DNA from 3 places in the Micromonospora sp. WMMD1102 genome. Region 1 is predicted to be linked to each of the others. Evidence: predicted binding sites of a transcription regulator. Region 1 holds the regulator's gene; each other region holds the start of a gene.
What was found. The regulator HrcA, encoded in region 1, represses chaperone genes, less so after heat shock. The targets are predictions, from matches to a motif close to GGTTNGCACNCTCNNNNNGAGNGTGCNAACC.

Region 2: a site for HrcA is predicted at 3,455-3,485, ahead of O7626_RS38500 (FmdB family zinc ribbon protein). Genes of this name have one in related genera too.
Region 3: a site for HrcA is predicted at 2,928-2,958, ahead of groL (chaperonin GroEL). Genes of this name have one in related genera too.

What each region holds. Positions count from the first base shown of each region.
Region 1 is NZ_JARUBN010000001.1:5,706,007-5,711,066, forward strand. Features, by position in the region: gene dnaJ (molecular chaperone DnaJ) at 1-682, opposite strand, end outside; gene hrcA (heat-inducible transcriptional repressor HrcA) at 748-1,770, opposite strand; gene O7626_RS25560 (DUF4870 domain-containing protein) at 2,136-2,912, shown strand; gene hemW (radical SAM family heme chaperone HemW) at 2,966-4,189, opposite strand; gene O7626_RS25570 (enoyl-CoA hydratase-related protein) at 4,207-4,992, shown strand.
Region 2 is NZ_JARUBN010000001.1:8,451,070-8,456,129, reverse strand. Features, by position in the region: gene O7626_RS38510 (diguanylate cyclase) at 1-2,130, opposite strand, end outside; gene O7626_RS38505 (5-formyltetrahydrofolate cyclo-ligase) at 2,712-3,374, shown strand; gene O7626_RS38500 (FmdB family zinc ribbon protein) at 3,510-3,914, shown strand; gene O7626_RS38495 (hypothetical protein) at 4,056-4,748, shown strand; gene O7626_RS38490 (hypothetical protein) at 5,028-5,060, opposite strand, start outside.
Region 3 is NZ_JARUBN010000001.1:8,200,914-8,205,973, forward strand. Features, by position in the region: gene paaN (phenylacetic acid degradation protein PaaN) at 1-559, shown strand, start outside; gene O7626_RS37290 (GNAT family N-acetyltransferase) at 591-1,214, opposite strand; gene O7626_RS37295 (cold-shock protein) at 1,543-1,746, shown strand; gene O7626_RS37300 (hypothetical protein) at 2,096-2,881, shown strand; gene groL (chaperonin GroEL) at 3,207-4,829, shown strand; gene O7626_RS37310 (DUF664 domain-containing protein) at 4,904-5,060, opposite strand, start outside.

The DNA of each region.
Region 1 (5,060 bases):
CGTCCTCGACCCCGGCCGGGATCTTGACGGTCAGCGAGCGGCGGGTGCGCACCCGGCCGTCACCGGCGCAGGTCGGGCAGGGGTGCGGGATGACCGTGCCGTACCCCTGGCAGACGGTGCACGGCCGGGACGAGACGACCTGGCCGAGGAAGGTGCGCTGCACCGACTGCACCTCGCCGCGCCCGCCGCACGCCTCGCAGGTGGCCAGGTGGGTGCCGGGTGCCGTGCCTGCGCCGGTGCAGGTGGTGCAGAGCACGGCCGTGTCCACCGTGATCGGCGCCTCCACCCCGAACGCGGTCTCCGGCAGGTCGAGTTCGAGCCGCAGGATCGCGTCGGCACCGGGCCGGGTGCGCGGACGCGGGCCCCGGGAGCCGCCGGCCGCCCCGAAGAAGGCGTCCATGATGTCCTGGAAGCCGACGAAGGGGCCGCCCGCACCGCCGGGACCGGCACCGGGTCCGCCACCGGGGGCCAGCGGGTCACCGCCGAGGTCGACGATCTGCCGCTTCTGGTCGTCCGAGAGGACCTCGTACGCGGCGTTGATGTCCTTGAACTTCTCGTGTGCCTCCGGATCCGGATTCACGTCCGGGTGGTACTGCCGCGCCAACCTGCGGTAGGCGCGCTTGATGTCGTCGTCGGAGGCGTCCCGGCTGACGCCGAGAATCCCGTAGTAGTCCTTGGCCACTGCGTTCCGTGTCCTCATGTCTGTCTCGCGTACCGTCCGCCGGTCGTCAGGGTGAGCTGTGGTGGTCAGTTCTGCGCCAGCACGTCGCCGACGTAGCGTGCCACGGCCCGCACCGTGGCGATGGTGCCCGGATAGTCCATCCGGGTGGGCCCCAACACGCCGAGTCCGCCGACGATGGTCGCACCCGGACCGTATCCGGTGCTGACCACCGAGGTGCCCCGGAGGTTGTCGATCTCGTTCTCGTCGCCGATCCGCACCTGGAGGGTGTTCGGCTCCACCTCGCCGATCAGCTTGAGCAGGATGACCTCCTCCTCGAGGGCCTCGAGGATCGGTCGCAGCGAGCCCTGGAAGTCGAGCAGCCCGCCCCGGGTCAGGTTCGCGGTGCCGGCCAGGGCGAGCCGCTCCTCGTGCCGCTCGACAAGGGTTTCCAGCAGCACCGTGGCGAGCGTGGTCATCGCCGGGCGGAGCCCGGGGACGACCTCGTCGACGAGTGCCTGGACCAGCGGCGGGGTGTCGGCGAGCTTCTTGCCGGCGAGCTGCTCGTTGATCAGCCGGCGTAGGTCGGTCACGTCGTCGGCGGTGATCGGCGCCGGCAGCTCGACCAGCCGCTGCTCGACCCGGCCGGTGTCGGCGATCATGACCAGCATCAGCCGGGTGGTGGAGATCGGCACCAGTTCCAGGTGCCGGACGGCGGAGCGGGCCAGGCTCGGGTACTGCACCACGGCCACCTGCCGGGTGAGCTGGGCGAGCAGCCGGACCGTACGGTGCACCACGTCGTCGAGGTCCACCGCGCCGACCAGGAACCGCTCGATCGCCCGGCGCTCGGCCGGGGTCAGCGGCTTGACCCGGGAGAGCCGGTCCACGAAGAGCCGGTAGCCACGGTCGGTGGGAACCCGACCGGCACTTGTGTGCGGCTGCCGGATGTAGCCCTCCTCCTCCAGCACGGCCATGTCGTTGCGGACGGTGGCCGGGGAGACCCCGAGCTGGTGACGCTCGACAAGTGCCTTGCTGCCGACCGGTTCCTGGGTGGCGACGTAGTCCTCCACGATCGCGCGCAGCACGTCGAGCTTGCGGTCGTCGAGACCCATCCTCACCTCCCTGCGACGTCCGGCCCCGGCTGGGCGAAACGACCGGGGCGACCACGACGGTCGGGCCAGGCTTGCCTGGCACTCGACTGTAGCGAGTGCCAGTCTACGACCAAGGCGTACCCCGCGCGATGATCATTTGGAAGGGCTATCCGAAGCTGGACAACAGGCTTGCCAGCACACCCTACCCCGGTGCGCCTGGCGGGCACCGCCGGTCATCGTCCGGGTTCGATCGCCGGACGGCGCGAGTCCGATCGGCTGGACGGGTGCGGGTTCGATCCTCCGGACGGGTGCGGGTTCGACCGCGGGTGCGGGTTCGACCGGGGGGGCGGCTGGCGTCGGTTGAGCGCTGGTCCTACCGTGACCCCATGACTGAACCGCCCCGCCCTCCCGGAGAATACGGCGGTCCGCCGCAGGACCCGACCACCCCGATGAACCCGGGCCAGTACCCGCCGCCGGGCGAGGGGTATCCCCCGCCCGCCGCACCGCAGTACGGTGCGCCCGGCACGCCCCCGCCGACCTCGGGCGGCGGCACCTATCCGACGTCCGGTGGCGGCACCTACCCGACCTCAGGCGGCGGGACGTACCCGACCTCCGGTGGCGGCTACCCGCCCCAGGGCGGGAGCTACCCACCCCCCGGTGGCGGCTACCCGCCGCCCGGTGGCCAGCCGCCCGGTTACCCGCCGTCCGGTGGCCAGCCGCCCGGCGGATACCCCGGCGCCGGCTACCCGCCGCAGGGCGGCTACCCGCCGCAGGGCGGCTACCCGCCGCAGGGCGGCTACCCCGGCAACCCCTACGGCGCACCGGCACCGCACGGCTATGCCAACAGCGACGAGAAGACCTGGGCCCTGATCGCGCACTTCGGCGGCATCGTGGTCGGCTTCATCGCCTCGCTCGTGGCGCTGCTCGCCAAGGGCAACGAGTCGCCGACCGTGCGCGCGCACGCGGTCGAGGCGCTCAACTTCCAGATCACCTGGGGCATCATCTCGATCGTCTCGCTCGTCGTCGGGACCTGCACCGTGGTGCTCTTCTTCCTGCCGCTGATCGCCTGGGTGGTGGTGCTGATCTTCTCGATCATCGCCGGCATGAAGGCCAACGAGGGCGTGCTGTACCGCTACCCGATGACCATTCGCATGATCAAGTAATTCCCGAGCCACGACGATGGCCCGTGCCGCACCCGGCGCGGGCCATCGGGCTGTCAGGGCAGCAGGTCGCGGACGACGGCGTCGGCCAGCAGTCGCCCGCGCAGGGTGAGTACCGCCCGCCCCGCGTCGTACGCCGCGCCGTCCAGCAGCCCGTTCTCCCGGGCCCGGGTCGCACCCGCCCGCCCCGGCTCGTCCAGGACGGCCAGCGGCAGTCCGGTGGCGAGCCGCACCCGCAGCAGCACCTCCTCGGTGTGCCGCTCCCCGGCCGAGAGCAGCTCCCGGCCCTCCCCCGGGGACTGCCCCGCACCGAGTCGGGCCGCGTAGCTCGACGGGTGCTTGACGTTCCACCAGCGGACCCCGCCGACGTGGCTGTGCGCGCCCGGCCCGAGTCCCCACCAGTCGCCGCCGGTCCAGTAGAGCAGGTTGTGCCGGCAGGCCGCGGCCGGCGTACGGGCCCAGTTGGAGACCTCGTACCAGGAGAAACCGGCCCCGGACAGCTCCGCCTCGGCGGCCAGGTAGCGGTCCGCCGCCACGTCGTCGTCCGGGTACACCAGCTCCCCCCGCCCGATCCGGGCGGCCAGTCGGGTGCCGTCCTCCACGATCAGGGCGTACGCGCTGACGTGGTCCACCCCGGCGGCCAGCACCGCGTCGAGCGAGGCCGCGAAGTCCTCCGCCCGCTCCCCCGGCGTCCCGTAGATCAGGTCCAGGTTGACGTGCTCGAACCCGGCTTCCCGGGCCTCCCGGGCCGCCTCGGTCGCCCGGCCGGCGGTGTGCCGGCGGTCGAGGATCGCCAGCACCGGCTGGGCGACCGACTGCATGCCCAGGGATATCCGGGTGTAGCCGGCGGCCCGCAGCGCGGAGAGCGACTCCGGGGTCACCGACTCCGGGTTGGCCTCGGTGCTGACCTCGGCGTCGGCGGCCAGCCCCCAGGTCCGGTCGATGCCGTCCAGGATCCGGGCCAGATCGTCCGGGGGCAGCAGGGTGGGGGTCCCGCCGCCGACGAAGACCGTGTCGACCCGGCCCGGCGGCCGGTCCGCCAGCGCCCGGTCGGCCAGGCGCAACTCGGCGAGCACCTGGTCGGCGTACCCGTCCCGGCCCGCCGTACCGCCGAGTTCGGTCGCGGTGTACGTGTTGAAGTCGCAGTAGCCGCACCGGCTGGCGCAGAACGGCACGTGCACGTAGACGCCGAAGCCACGCTCACCCACCCTGGCCAGGGCGGCTTCGGGCAGCGACCCGTCGACGGGTACGGGCTCGCCGGCGGGGAGGACTTTTGGCATGCGACTAGTGTGCCGGCATGACCTCAGCCCCCGATCCGCTCGTCCGGGTCTCCACCACGCACGGGGTGACGACCCTCACCCTGGACAGCCCGCACAACCGCAACGCGCTCTCCAGCACCCTGCTGGCCCAACTCCTCGACGCGCTGGGCACGGCGGCGGCGGACGACGACGTACGGGTGGTGGTGCTCTCGCACACCGGGCCGGTCTTCAGCTCCGGAGCCGACCTGAAGGAGACGGCGGCGGCGTACCGCGAGGGCACGGTGCCGGTGGCGATGCTCGGTGACGTACTCGGGGCGATCTGGGAGTGCCCGAAGCCGGTGGTGGCCCGGATCGGCGGGCCGGCCCGGGCGGGTGGCCTCGGCCTGATCGCGGCGGCCGACGTGGCGGTCTGCGCCCAGGAGGCGACCTTCGCGTTCACCGAGGTACGCCTCGGGGTGGTCCCGGCGGTGATCTCGGCGACCGTGCTGCCCCGGCTGCAACCCCGGGCCGCCGCCGAGCTCTATCTGACCGGGGACACCTTCGACGGGCGCCGGGCGGCCGAGATCGGGCTGGTCACCACGGTCACCACCGCCGAGGCGCTGGACGAGACCGTCGCCTCGTACTGCCTGGCGCTGGTCCGGGGCGCCCCGGGCGCGCTGGCCGGGGCGAAGGAGCTGCTCCGGCGCGGCTCCGAGACGGATTTCCGGGCCGGCCTGGCCGAACTGCGCGACCTGTCGGTGCGGTACTTCCACTCCGAGGAGGGTCGGGAGGGCGTCGCCGCGTTCGGTGAGAAACGGCCCGCCCGGTGGGTACCCGGGAGCTGACCGCCGGGACAGCCGGCGCGACCGGTCCGGAACTATCGGCAGTCGAACTGGCGGTCCGGGAACTATCG
Region 2 (5,060 bases), 2.7 Mb from region 1:
GGCGTCCGTCTCCGGCAGCAGCACCACGAACTCCTCGCCGCCCTGCCGGAAGGCGAGGTCCACCTCCCGCGTCGCGCCCCGGATCCGCTGCGCGAACTCGGCCAGCACCGCGTCCCCGGCCGCGTGCCCGTAGGTGTCGTTGACCTCCTTGAACCGGTCGAGGTCGAGGGCGAGCACCCCGAGCATCCGGCCGAACCGGCTGGCTCGTTCGATCTCCCGCCGGATCGAGTCCTTGAGATAGCGGTAGTTCCAGAGCCCGGTGAGCGGATCGGTGAGCGACAGCCGCTGCGCCTCCTCGTGCATCCGGACGTTCTCCATCGCCACGGCCGCGTGGTCGGCGAAGGTGCCCAGGGTGGAGAGGTCGACGTCGTCGAACTCGTCCGCCCCGAGCCGGTCGTAGAGCGCCAGTACGCCGACCGCGCCGCGCCGGCCGACGGGCAGCGGTCCCGTCCCGGACCCCGCCCCGATACGCCCGACGACCGCACGGCCGGACGAACCGGTACCGGCAGACGTGCCCGTACCGGCAGACGCGCCCGGCCAGCCGGTGTCCGCCGCCCGGCGCAGTGGCAGTGCACTCGTCACCGGCTCCGACCCGGGGTACGACGGCGTTCCCGATCCCGGGTACGACGCCGAGCCGGCGGGTCCGGGATACGACGCCGAGCCGGCCGGCACGGACGACGGCAGCGGCACGGCCACGTAGGTCCGGCAGCGCGGCTCGCGGCCGTAGAGGCGCGGCCCGTCCCGGTCCAGCCGACCCCGGCGCGGCTCGCCGGTGGCCACCACCGTGCCGAGCAGTCCCTTGCCGAGTGGTACCCGCAGCGCCGAGGTATGCCGGACAGCACCGTCGCCCGCCGGAGCGCCCAGGTCACCGGCCTCTGCGACGAGGTCGATCCGCGACCCGGCCGGGTACCGGTCCCGAGTGGAGCCGGCGCTCGGCGCGGTGCCCGCCGGCCGGCCGGCCCCGGCGCTCCCCGGATCGCCGTTTCCGCCAACTCCCGGATCGCCGGTCCCGGCGGCCTGCGGAGTACCCGTCCCGGCAGTCCCCCAGTTCTCGGCGGTGCCGCCGTTCCTGGCGACGCCGCCGGGGCCGCCGGGGCCGCCGGTCGATATCGGCCGTCCCGGGCCGACGCCGGCCCGGTCGAGGCCCTCGGCACACTGGCCGACCAGCACTCCGGTCCTCGGATCGAGCAGCAGTACCACCCCGGCCCGGGCGCCGGTGGCGGCCATCGCGGCCCGGAGCAGCAGCTGGAGGATCCGGTGCAGGTCGTGCGAGCTGGCCAGGGTGTCGCCGAGCACGCTTAGCTGCTCCCGCAACTGGTGCCGACTGAGCACCAGTGCCCGGAAGTAGGACTCGGCCTCCCGGGTCATCCGGTTGAAGCTGTCGGCGAGCCGGCCGACCTCGTCCGGGGACCGGACCGGGACCCGGGTCGCCAGGTCACCCTCGGCCACCCGGTCGGCGGCCCGGGCCAGTTCGGCCAGCGGCCGGGTGGTGGACCGGGCGAGCCGGCCGGCGGCCAGTACCGCGAACACCCCGGCGAGCAGTACGACGACCGCGAGCGGGCCGTACCGGGTCACCGGCGGGTCGCGGGGTACCGACAGCACCAGCGGCAGCGGTTGCCCGTGCACCGGACCGACCCGGCGGACGTACCGGCCGCCGTTCGCCTGTACGACCTTGTCCCCGGAGATCCGGCGGGCTGCCGCGAGCACGGCCGCCCTCGACCCGGTCGACTCGGTACTCGGCGACTCCCCGCCCTGGGGTCCGGCATCCGAAGCCCCACCGTCAACCGGCCCGGACCCGACCGACGAACCGGCACCCGGCGTGCCTGCCCCGCCCGACGAACCCGTACCCGGCGAGACCGCACCGCCACCCGACGAGACCGTACCCGTACCCGGCGGGACCGTGCCGGTGTCCGGGGAGAGGGCACCGGGCGGACCGCTGCCGGCGGACCCGGGGGCGGCGGCTGCGGAGCTGGGGACCGGGGCGGGGTCCGCCGGCAGCGGCGGGCTGGCGGAGGTCGCGGCCGGCCCGGGTACTTCACGCAGCAGGGTCACCGCGGTTCCGCTGGCGGCGGCGAGCCGGCGGACGAACGCCGCGTCGAGAGCCTGCGCGCACCAGACCTCGCCGATCACCGCCCCGGCACGGTCCCGCAGTTCGACCCGGGCAGCCAGGGCACGCGACGCCGGCCCGACGCCGACCGGGCCAGGGCCGACCGGGCCAGGGCCGACCGGGCCAGGGCCGACCGGGCCAGGGCCGACCGGGCCAGGGCCGACCGGGCCAGGGCAGGACGTCCAGGGCCGGGGCGGTGCCGTCGGAGTGACGAAGTCGACCGCGCCCGCCGGGCCGGTGATCAGCACCGCGTCAGCCAGCGCCCGGTTCACCACCTCGGTGGCGGCGCCGGTCCGGCTGGCCTGGTCGGCGAGTACGGCCAGCGCACCGGCCGTGGCGTGCAACTGTTGACAGAGCGCACCGATCGACGTACGCACGGCGTCGGCGGCGAGGTTGAGCCGGTGCTCGGCCTGGTGGCGGCTCGACGTGGCGACCGTACCGGCGATCGAGAGCGCGCCGAGCAGCACCGGCCCGAGCACGACGACGAGGAAAGCCATGGTCAACCGTCCGCGCAGCGTCACTCATCCCCCCGGAAGCTCGGCATCCGATGCTGCGATGCTGACCCGACCGCATTGGTTAACCGGCCTACCCCCAGGAGTGTTACGTGCCGGATTTTTCGGATGAAGGGGTTGCCCGGGGCAAGAGCGCACTCCGGATCACGATGCTGGCCCGCCGCCGGGCGCTGCCGGCCCCGGCCCGGCTGGCCGCCGCCGAGCGCCTCCGCGCCGAGCTACGCGCCCTCGTCCTGCGGGTACGACCACAGGTGATCACCGGCTACGTGCCGGTCGGCAGCGAGCCGGGTGGGGTCGAACTGCCGGAGACGCTGGCCGCTGCGCTCGGACGGGACGGGCAGCTCCTGCTTCCGGTACTCCGCCCGGACCTCGATCTTGACTGGGCCCCGTACGCCGGGTCGGGTTGCCTGGTCGCGGCCGGTCGAGGGCTGCGGGAGCCCGGCACCGGACGGCTCGGTCCCGAGGCGATCGGCGTTGCCGAGCTGGTCGTCGTACCGGCGGTGGCGGTGGACCGGCACGGCGTCCGGCTCGGCCGGGGCGGCGGCTCGTACGACCGCGCCCTGGCCCGGGTGGCTCCCGACGCCCTCACGCTGGCGCTGTTGCACGACGGCGAGTTGATCGACTCGATCCCGGCGACGGATCACGACCGTCCGGTACGTGCCGTGCTCACCCCTACCGGCGGCCTCCAGTACCTCGGCTCCGATCGAGGGCCGGATCGAGACCGGGATCAAGGTTCGGGTCGAGGCCCGGATTGAGACTGGGATCGGGGCTCGGGGTGTGGCCCAGGCGTCGGCCCGGACACTTCGGCTGGACGAAAACACCTCCGATGCCGCACCATTGGCACTCGGATATGTCGAGTGCCAACAGGCTTGCAAGATCCGGAGGGGAACGTGCCCACCTACCAGTACGCCTGCACCGAGTGCGGCCACCAGCTCGAGGCGGTGCAGTCCTTCACCGACGAGCCGCTGACCGAGTGCCCGGCGTGCGAGGGTCGCCTGCGCAAGCTCTTCAACTCCGTCGGCATCGTGTTCAAGGGCTCCGGCTTCTACCGGACCGACTCCCGCAACGGCTCGGAGGGGGGCGCCGCGGCGGCCAAGTCCGACTCGTCGAAGAGCGACTCCGCGAAGACCGGCTCCGGCGGCGACTCCGGCTCGACCAACGGCAGCACCTCCGGCTCGTCCAGCGCGTCCGGCAGCGGCTCGTCCGCCGGCTCGACCAACGGCACGTCGAGCAGCTCCGGCAGCAAGCCGAAGGCGAGCTCCTCCTCGTCATCCTCCTCGACCAGCACGACCTGACCGGAAAGTTATCCACAGCCCGGTTACTTATCCACAGGGCGTGGATTGTCCGCCACATCCTCGGCGCGAGCTGACCTAACCTGCTGCGCACCGGACGACGCCGACCCGCCGCGTCGCCGGGCCGAGGGAGGTTCGTTCGCCGTGGCACCCGACCGTAAGTCCACCCGTCGCGATGCCACGCTGAGCCCGGCCCGCTGGTCACCTCCCGGCATCGGCTCGGTCCTCCGTTGGCTGCTGGTCGGCACCCTGTCGGCGCTCGCGTTCGGGTTTCTCCTGTTGCGCGCTCCGGCGTCGTCCTGCCCCGCCCCGCAGTCCGGTGCCGCCGCCGACCGGGCGACAGCCACCCCGGACCCGGCCGGGGCGGCCGATGACCAGCCTGCTGCGACCGGGGAGGCCGCCGGGCCGACGCCGTCCGGCGGACCGGCCGGGGGCACGACCTCGGCAAGCCCGCCCGGGGCGGGTCCGTCGCCGGGAGGCGGGCCGGCCGGACGTCCCGGCGCAGCACCGGGCGGCCCGGGACTACCGACCGGCTCGGCGGTGCCGGTGCCGGCGGGGACGGTCGGGGTGCCTATCCGGCTCGCCGAACCGGCCGCGTTGACCGTGGCCCGGCCGGGAGCCCGGGTGGATCTCCTCGCCGCACCCGGCGGGGATCCGGCGGGCCGGGTGCCCAAGCCCACCGTCCTGGCGACCCGGGTGCTCGTGCTCGACGTGTTGGGTCCGGGCCAGACCGACGGCGCCGCCAGTGCGATCTACCTGGCACTACGTCCCGAACAGGCGCACCGGGCGGTCGGGATGCCGGAGTCCACCCGCTTCGCCATCGTCGTTCGCTCGTAGCCGCCGCGCCCGGTCCCCGGTCAACCCACCGACCCGGCACGGCGGGTCGGTCACAGTTTCGGGCGGGACAGCCCTAGTGCGGCCGGGCAGCCCCACTGCGGGCCGAGCACCCCCACTGCCGGCCGAGCCTTCCGCAGGTGGTGTCAGCGGCGTCGGAGCCCCACTGCCGGCCGAGCAGCCCCAGTGCGGGCCGAGCGGCCAACCACCCGGCATGGCGGCTCGGGGCAGTTCGGGCGGGGCTGCCAAGTCCCGCTGCGGCGGTCAGTCCTGCTGAGGCGGTCAGTCCCAGTGCGGCGGGCGCTCGGCCAGCAG
Region 3 (5,060 bases), 2.5 Mb from region 1:
CGGCATCGCCGCGACGGTCGGCAAGCTCACCGGCGACCCGGCCCGTGCCGTCGAGCTGACCGGCGCGATCGTCAACGACGGGGTGCTCGCCCGGCTCGACGAGGCGGCCGGGCTCGGCGAGCCCGTGCTGCCGTCCCGGACCGTCGAGCACCCGAACTACCCGGGCGCGGTGGTGCGTACGCCGCTGATCGCCAGGCTCGACGCCGACCAGATCGGCACGTACGGGCGGGAGTGGTTCGGGCCGGTCTCGTTCGTGATCGCCACCGACTCCACCCCGCACAGCCTGGCCGTCCTCCGGCAGACCGTCGGCGAGCGGGGTGCGTTGACCGCCTCGGTCTACTCGACCGACCCCAGCGTGCTGGACGAGGCCGAGACGGCGGCGGTCGAGACCGGGGTGCACCTGTCCTGCAACCTCACCGGCGGGGTCTTCGTGAACCAGTCGGCGGCCTTCTCGGACTTCCACGGCAGCGGCGCCAACCCGGCGGCGAACGCGGCCCTGACCGACGGCGCGTACGTCGCCAACCGGTTCCGGGTGGTGCAGGCCCGCCGGCACAGCTGAGCGGATGCCCGGCGACACCGGGCGGGCGGGGTCAGGCGCTCCGGCGCATCTGTAGTTCGCGGAGTGCGGGCACGGTCGGGTGGGCCACCCGCACCCCGGTGTCGACGAAGCCCAGCCGCTGGTAGGCGCGGACCGCCCGGTCGTTGCCGACCACCACCTCCAGCAGCAACTCCGGCCGCCCGGCCGCCCTGGACCAGTCGGCCACCGCCTCGACCAGGGCGGCCAGCAGGCCGGTGCCCCGCCAGGCCGGGGTGAGGTAGACGGCGAAGACCACTGTGACGCCCGGCTGGCCCGGCGCCGCCTGCCCGCCCGCGTGCCCGACGACCCGGCCGCCGGCCTCGGCGACGAACGCCGCCGTCCGGGACCCGACCGACATCCCGGCGATCCGGGCGGCGAATTCGGCGTGCGGCCGGGCCGCCGCGTCGGCGAGCGTCTCCAGGAAGGCCAGTGGCGAGTCCGCGAGCATCTCCAGCCGGATCGCCCGGATCCGGGCGGCGTCGGTGGGGCGTACCCGACGGACCGGTGGCGGCGCGACTGCCGGCCGGAGACCGGATTCGGTCGTACCGCCGGGTCGGGTCGGGCCGGTCGTGCCGGGCGGGTCGGCGGAGTGGTCCGACTCCGGTGCGGCGGTGGTCTGCGGGATGGGAGCCGGCACGTCCGTCATGGTCGCACGCCGTACGGGGCCCGGTTTCGGCGGGTGACGGAGCAGCTGCCCGTCCGGTCCGGGCCGGTTGAGCTGGGCAGCGACGGTCGCCAATGGGTGAGAGCCGGGAAATTGACCGTCCGGTTCTCGGCCTGGTGACCGTTTTGGACTAGTGCGCTGCGACCCGACCTTGGTGTACGGTGCGGGTTCGGCCGCTCGATTCGTTGGATCCGTTCAATTCATGATCGAATTTGGGGAAAACGACTCGACGGCCCCGGCAGGTATAGGGCGTCGCCGGAGCTCGGGCAGCTCCGACGCGACCGAAGTAAGGAAGTGCACCGTGGCGCAGGGCACCGTGAAGTGGTTCAACAGCGAAAAGGGCTACGGCTTCATCGCGGTCGATGGCGGGCAGGACGTCTTCGTCCACTTCTCCGCGATCCAGATGGACGGCTACAAGGCGCTTGACGACGGTCAGCGCGTCGAGTTCGAGATCGCCCAGGGCCAGAAGGGTCCGCAGGCGGAGCAGGTCCGGCTCATCGCCTGACCGTCGGCGCCTCTCCTGGCTCGCCACGGGATCGGCTTTTCTGTGTCGGTCTGATCGGTTCCCGTCGGCGGCCGCGGGAAGCTCCGAGGTCGCGGAAGCTCTTTTCCTGGTCGGGCGTACGGATGCTCGGGCGGCAGGATCGGTGCCGCGTTGATTCCCTTCGTCTCTGCCCAGAGGAGAGCCTGTGGTCGAGCCGCCCCCTACCGGCAATTCAGGACACTTCACGGGTGAGCCCGGCTATCCGGGCGGGGCTGGCTTTTCGGGCTGGACTGGCTATCCGGATCCGGGCGATCCCCTCGTTCCGCCGCCCGGCGCCGGACTCGGTGTCTGGTGGGAACGGTGCTGGTCGGTGGCGCGGCGGGGTGGGCGACCGCTGCTGTGGATCGTCCTGCTCACCGAGGTGCTGCCGACCGCGGCCGTCGGCCTGGCCATGTTGCCCCTGCAACCGCGGCCGCCGGCCGTCTCGCCCAGCGGCGAGCCCCTGCCGGGGGAGTTGCAGGGCTTCTGGGGCGACCTGCTGCTGCTCGTCGGGATCGTGCTGGCCGTCGGTCTCGTCGCCGGCCTGGTGCAGTGCCTGGGCTGGGCGGCGGGGACCTGGGTGATCACCCGGCAGGCGACCGGGCAGGAGGTGGCGCTCGGGGCCGCCCTGCGGTACGGGCTGCGCCGCGCGCCGGGTCTCTTCGGCTGGAGCCTGCTGGCGGGCCTGCTGGTCCTCGCCGGCCTCTGCGCGTGCTTCCTGCCCGGTGTGTACCTCGCCTTCGCGACGAGCCTCGTCGGCCCGATCTACCTCTTCGAGCGGCGCAATCCGATCGGGCGGACGTTCCAGCTGGCGCACGCCCGGTTCGGCATGGTGCTCGGCCGGGTCGCGGCGGTGGCCGCCGTGGTGCTCGGTGGCGGCCTGGTGCTGGCGGTGCTGGAGAGCATCGTGACGCTCGGCCCCGCCGCCGCGACCCCGGGGGAGATGTTCGCGCCGCCCGCCGTCTCCGCCGTCTCCGTGGTGAGCACGCTCGTCAGTTCCGTGCTCGGCGCACCGCTCCAGCTGGCGCTGCTTGTCGGGATCCTGGTCACCTACACCGAGCAGCGAGGTCACGAGGCCCCGGTGAACAGCGCCCGACTTGCCGCCGAACTCTCCTGAGGGTCGGTGAGCGGCTTGCACTCGGCATGGGAGAGTGCTAAACAGGTGTTGGCACTCGCATAGCGTGAGTGCCAGGTCGGGGCGGTAGGGCCACGGTCGCGGGCCCGCACAGCGGGTGCGCGGCACATGGCCGGTCGTCGCGGGCTGTCCGGCCCGGCCGGCGGACGTCACTGTCGCACAGCGCGACGGAGTCGAGGGGCACCAATGGGTGCCGACGGCCCCGTCCGCCAGTGCCGTAGTGACGTCCGAAGGTGCGTAATCAGGCGGCAGGTTCGGGGCCGACAAAGGCTCCGGCGGCCGTGAGTGTCCAGGAGGACAACGCCGTATGGCCAAGATGATCGCGTTCGACGAGGAGGCGCGCCGCGGCCTTGAGCGGGGCATGAACACCCTCGCCGACGCCGTTAAGGTGACGCTGGGCCCGAAGGGCCGCAACGTCGTGCTCGAGAAGAAGTGGGGCGCCCCCACCATCACCAACGATGGTGTGAGCATCGCCAAGGAGATCGAGCTCGAGGACCCGTACGAGAAGATCGGTGCGGAGCTGGTCAAGGAGGTCGCCAAGAAGACCGACGACGTGGCCGGAGACGGCACGACGACGGCGACCGTCCTCGCCCAGGCGCTGGTCCGGGAGGGCCTGCGCAACGTCGCGGCGGGCGCCAACCCGATGGCCCTGAAGCGGGGCATCGAGGCCGCCGTCGCGAACGTCTCGGAGGAGCTGAGCAAGCTCGCCAAGGACGTCGAGACCAAGGAGCAGATCGCCTCCACCGCCTCCATCTCCGCTGGTGACACCAGCGTCGGCGAGATCATCGCCGAGGCGATGGACAAGGTCGGCAAGGAAGGCGTCATCACCGTCGAGGAGAGCAACACCTTCGGGCTCGAGCTTGAGCTGACCGAGGGCATGCGCTTCGACAAGGGCTACATCTCGGGGTACTTCATGACCGACCCCGACCGGATGGAGGCCGTGCTCGACGACCCGTACATCCTGATCGTCAACAGCAAGATCTCGACGGTCAAGGACCTGCTGCCGATCCTCGAGAAGGTCATGCAGTCGGGCAAGCCGCTGGCCATCATCGCCGAGGACGTCGAGGGCGAGGCCCTGGCGACCCTGGTGGTCAACAAGGTCCGGGGCACCTTCAAGTCGGTCGCCGTCAAGGCGCCGGGCTTCGGTGACCGCCGCAAGGCGATGCTCGGCGACATCGCCATCCTGACCGGCGGGCAGCCGATCAGCGAGGAGGTCGGCCTCAAGCTGGACGCCGTCGGCCTCGACATGCTGGGCCGGGCCCGCAAGGTCGTGGTGACCAAGGACGAGACCACCATCGTCGACGGTGCCGGCGACGCCGACCAGATCAACGGGCGGGTCAACCAGATCCGCGCCGAGATCGAGAAGAGCGACTCCGACTACGACCGCGAGAAGCTGCAGGAGCGCCTGGCCAAGCTGGCCGGCGGTGTTGCGGTGATCAAGGTCGGCGCGGCCACCGAGGTCGAGCTGAAGGAGCGCAAGCACCGCATCGAGGACGCGGTGCGCAACGCGAAGGCCGCCGTCGAGGAGGGCATCGTCCCCGGTGGTGGTGTCGCGCTGGTCCAGGCCGGCAAGACCGCCTTCGACAAGCTGGACCTGGCCGGCGACGAGGCGACCGGCGCGCAGATCGTCAAGATCGCGCTGGACGCCCCGCTGCGGCAGATCGCCGTCAACGCCGGCCTCGAGGGCGGCGTCGTGGTGGAGAAGGTCCGCAACCTGGACGCCGGGCACGGCCTCAATGCGGCCAACGGTGAGTACGTCGACCTGCTCCAGGCCGGCATCATCGACCCGGCCAAGGTGACCCGTTCGGCGCTGCAGAACGCGTCGTCGATCGCGGCCCTGTTCCTCACCACCGAGGCTGTGGTGGCGGACAAGCCGGAGAAGACCCCGGCCGCCCCGGCTGCGCCGGGCGGCGGGGACATGGACTTCTGAGTCCAGAACTCCACGTCGAAGGGGCGGCCCGCGTCAGCGGTCCGCCCCTTCCTCGCGTACCCGGCGTGCCCGGGCTACTCGCCGGTCGGACCGCCGGCCAGCTCCGTGACCACGTCGAGGTGTCCGAGATGACGGGCGTACTCCTGGACGAGGTGGAACAGCACGCGTTCCAGCGAGGCGGGGTCCGCACCGTCCCATCTCGGGCCGGGCGCACCCACCGTGCCGAGCTGG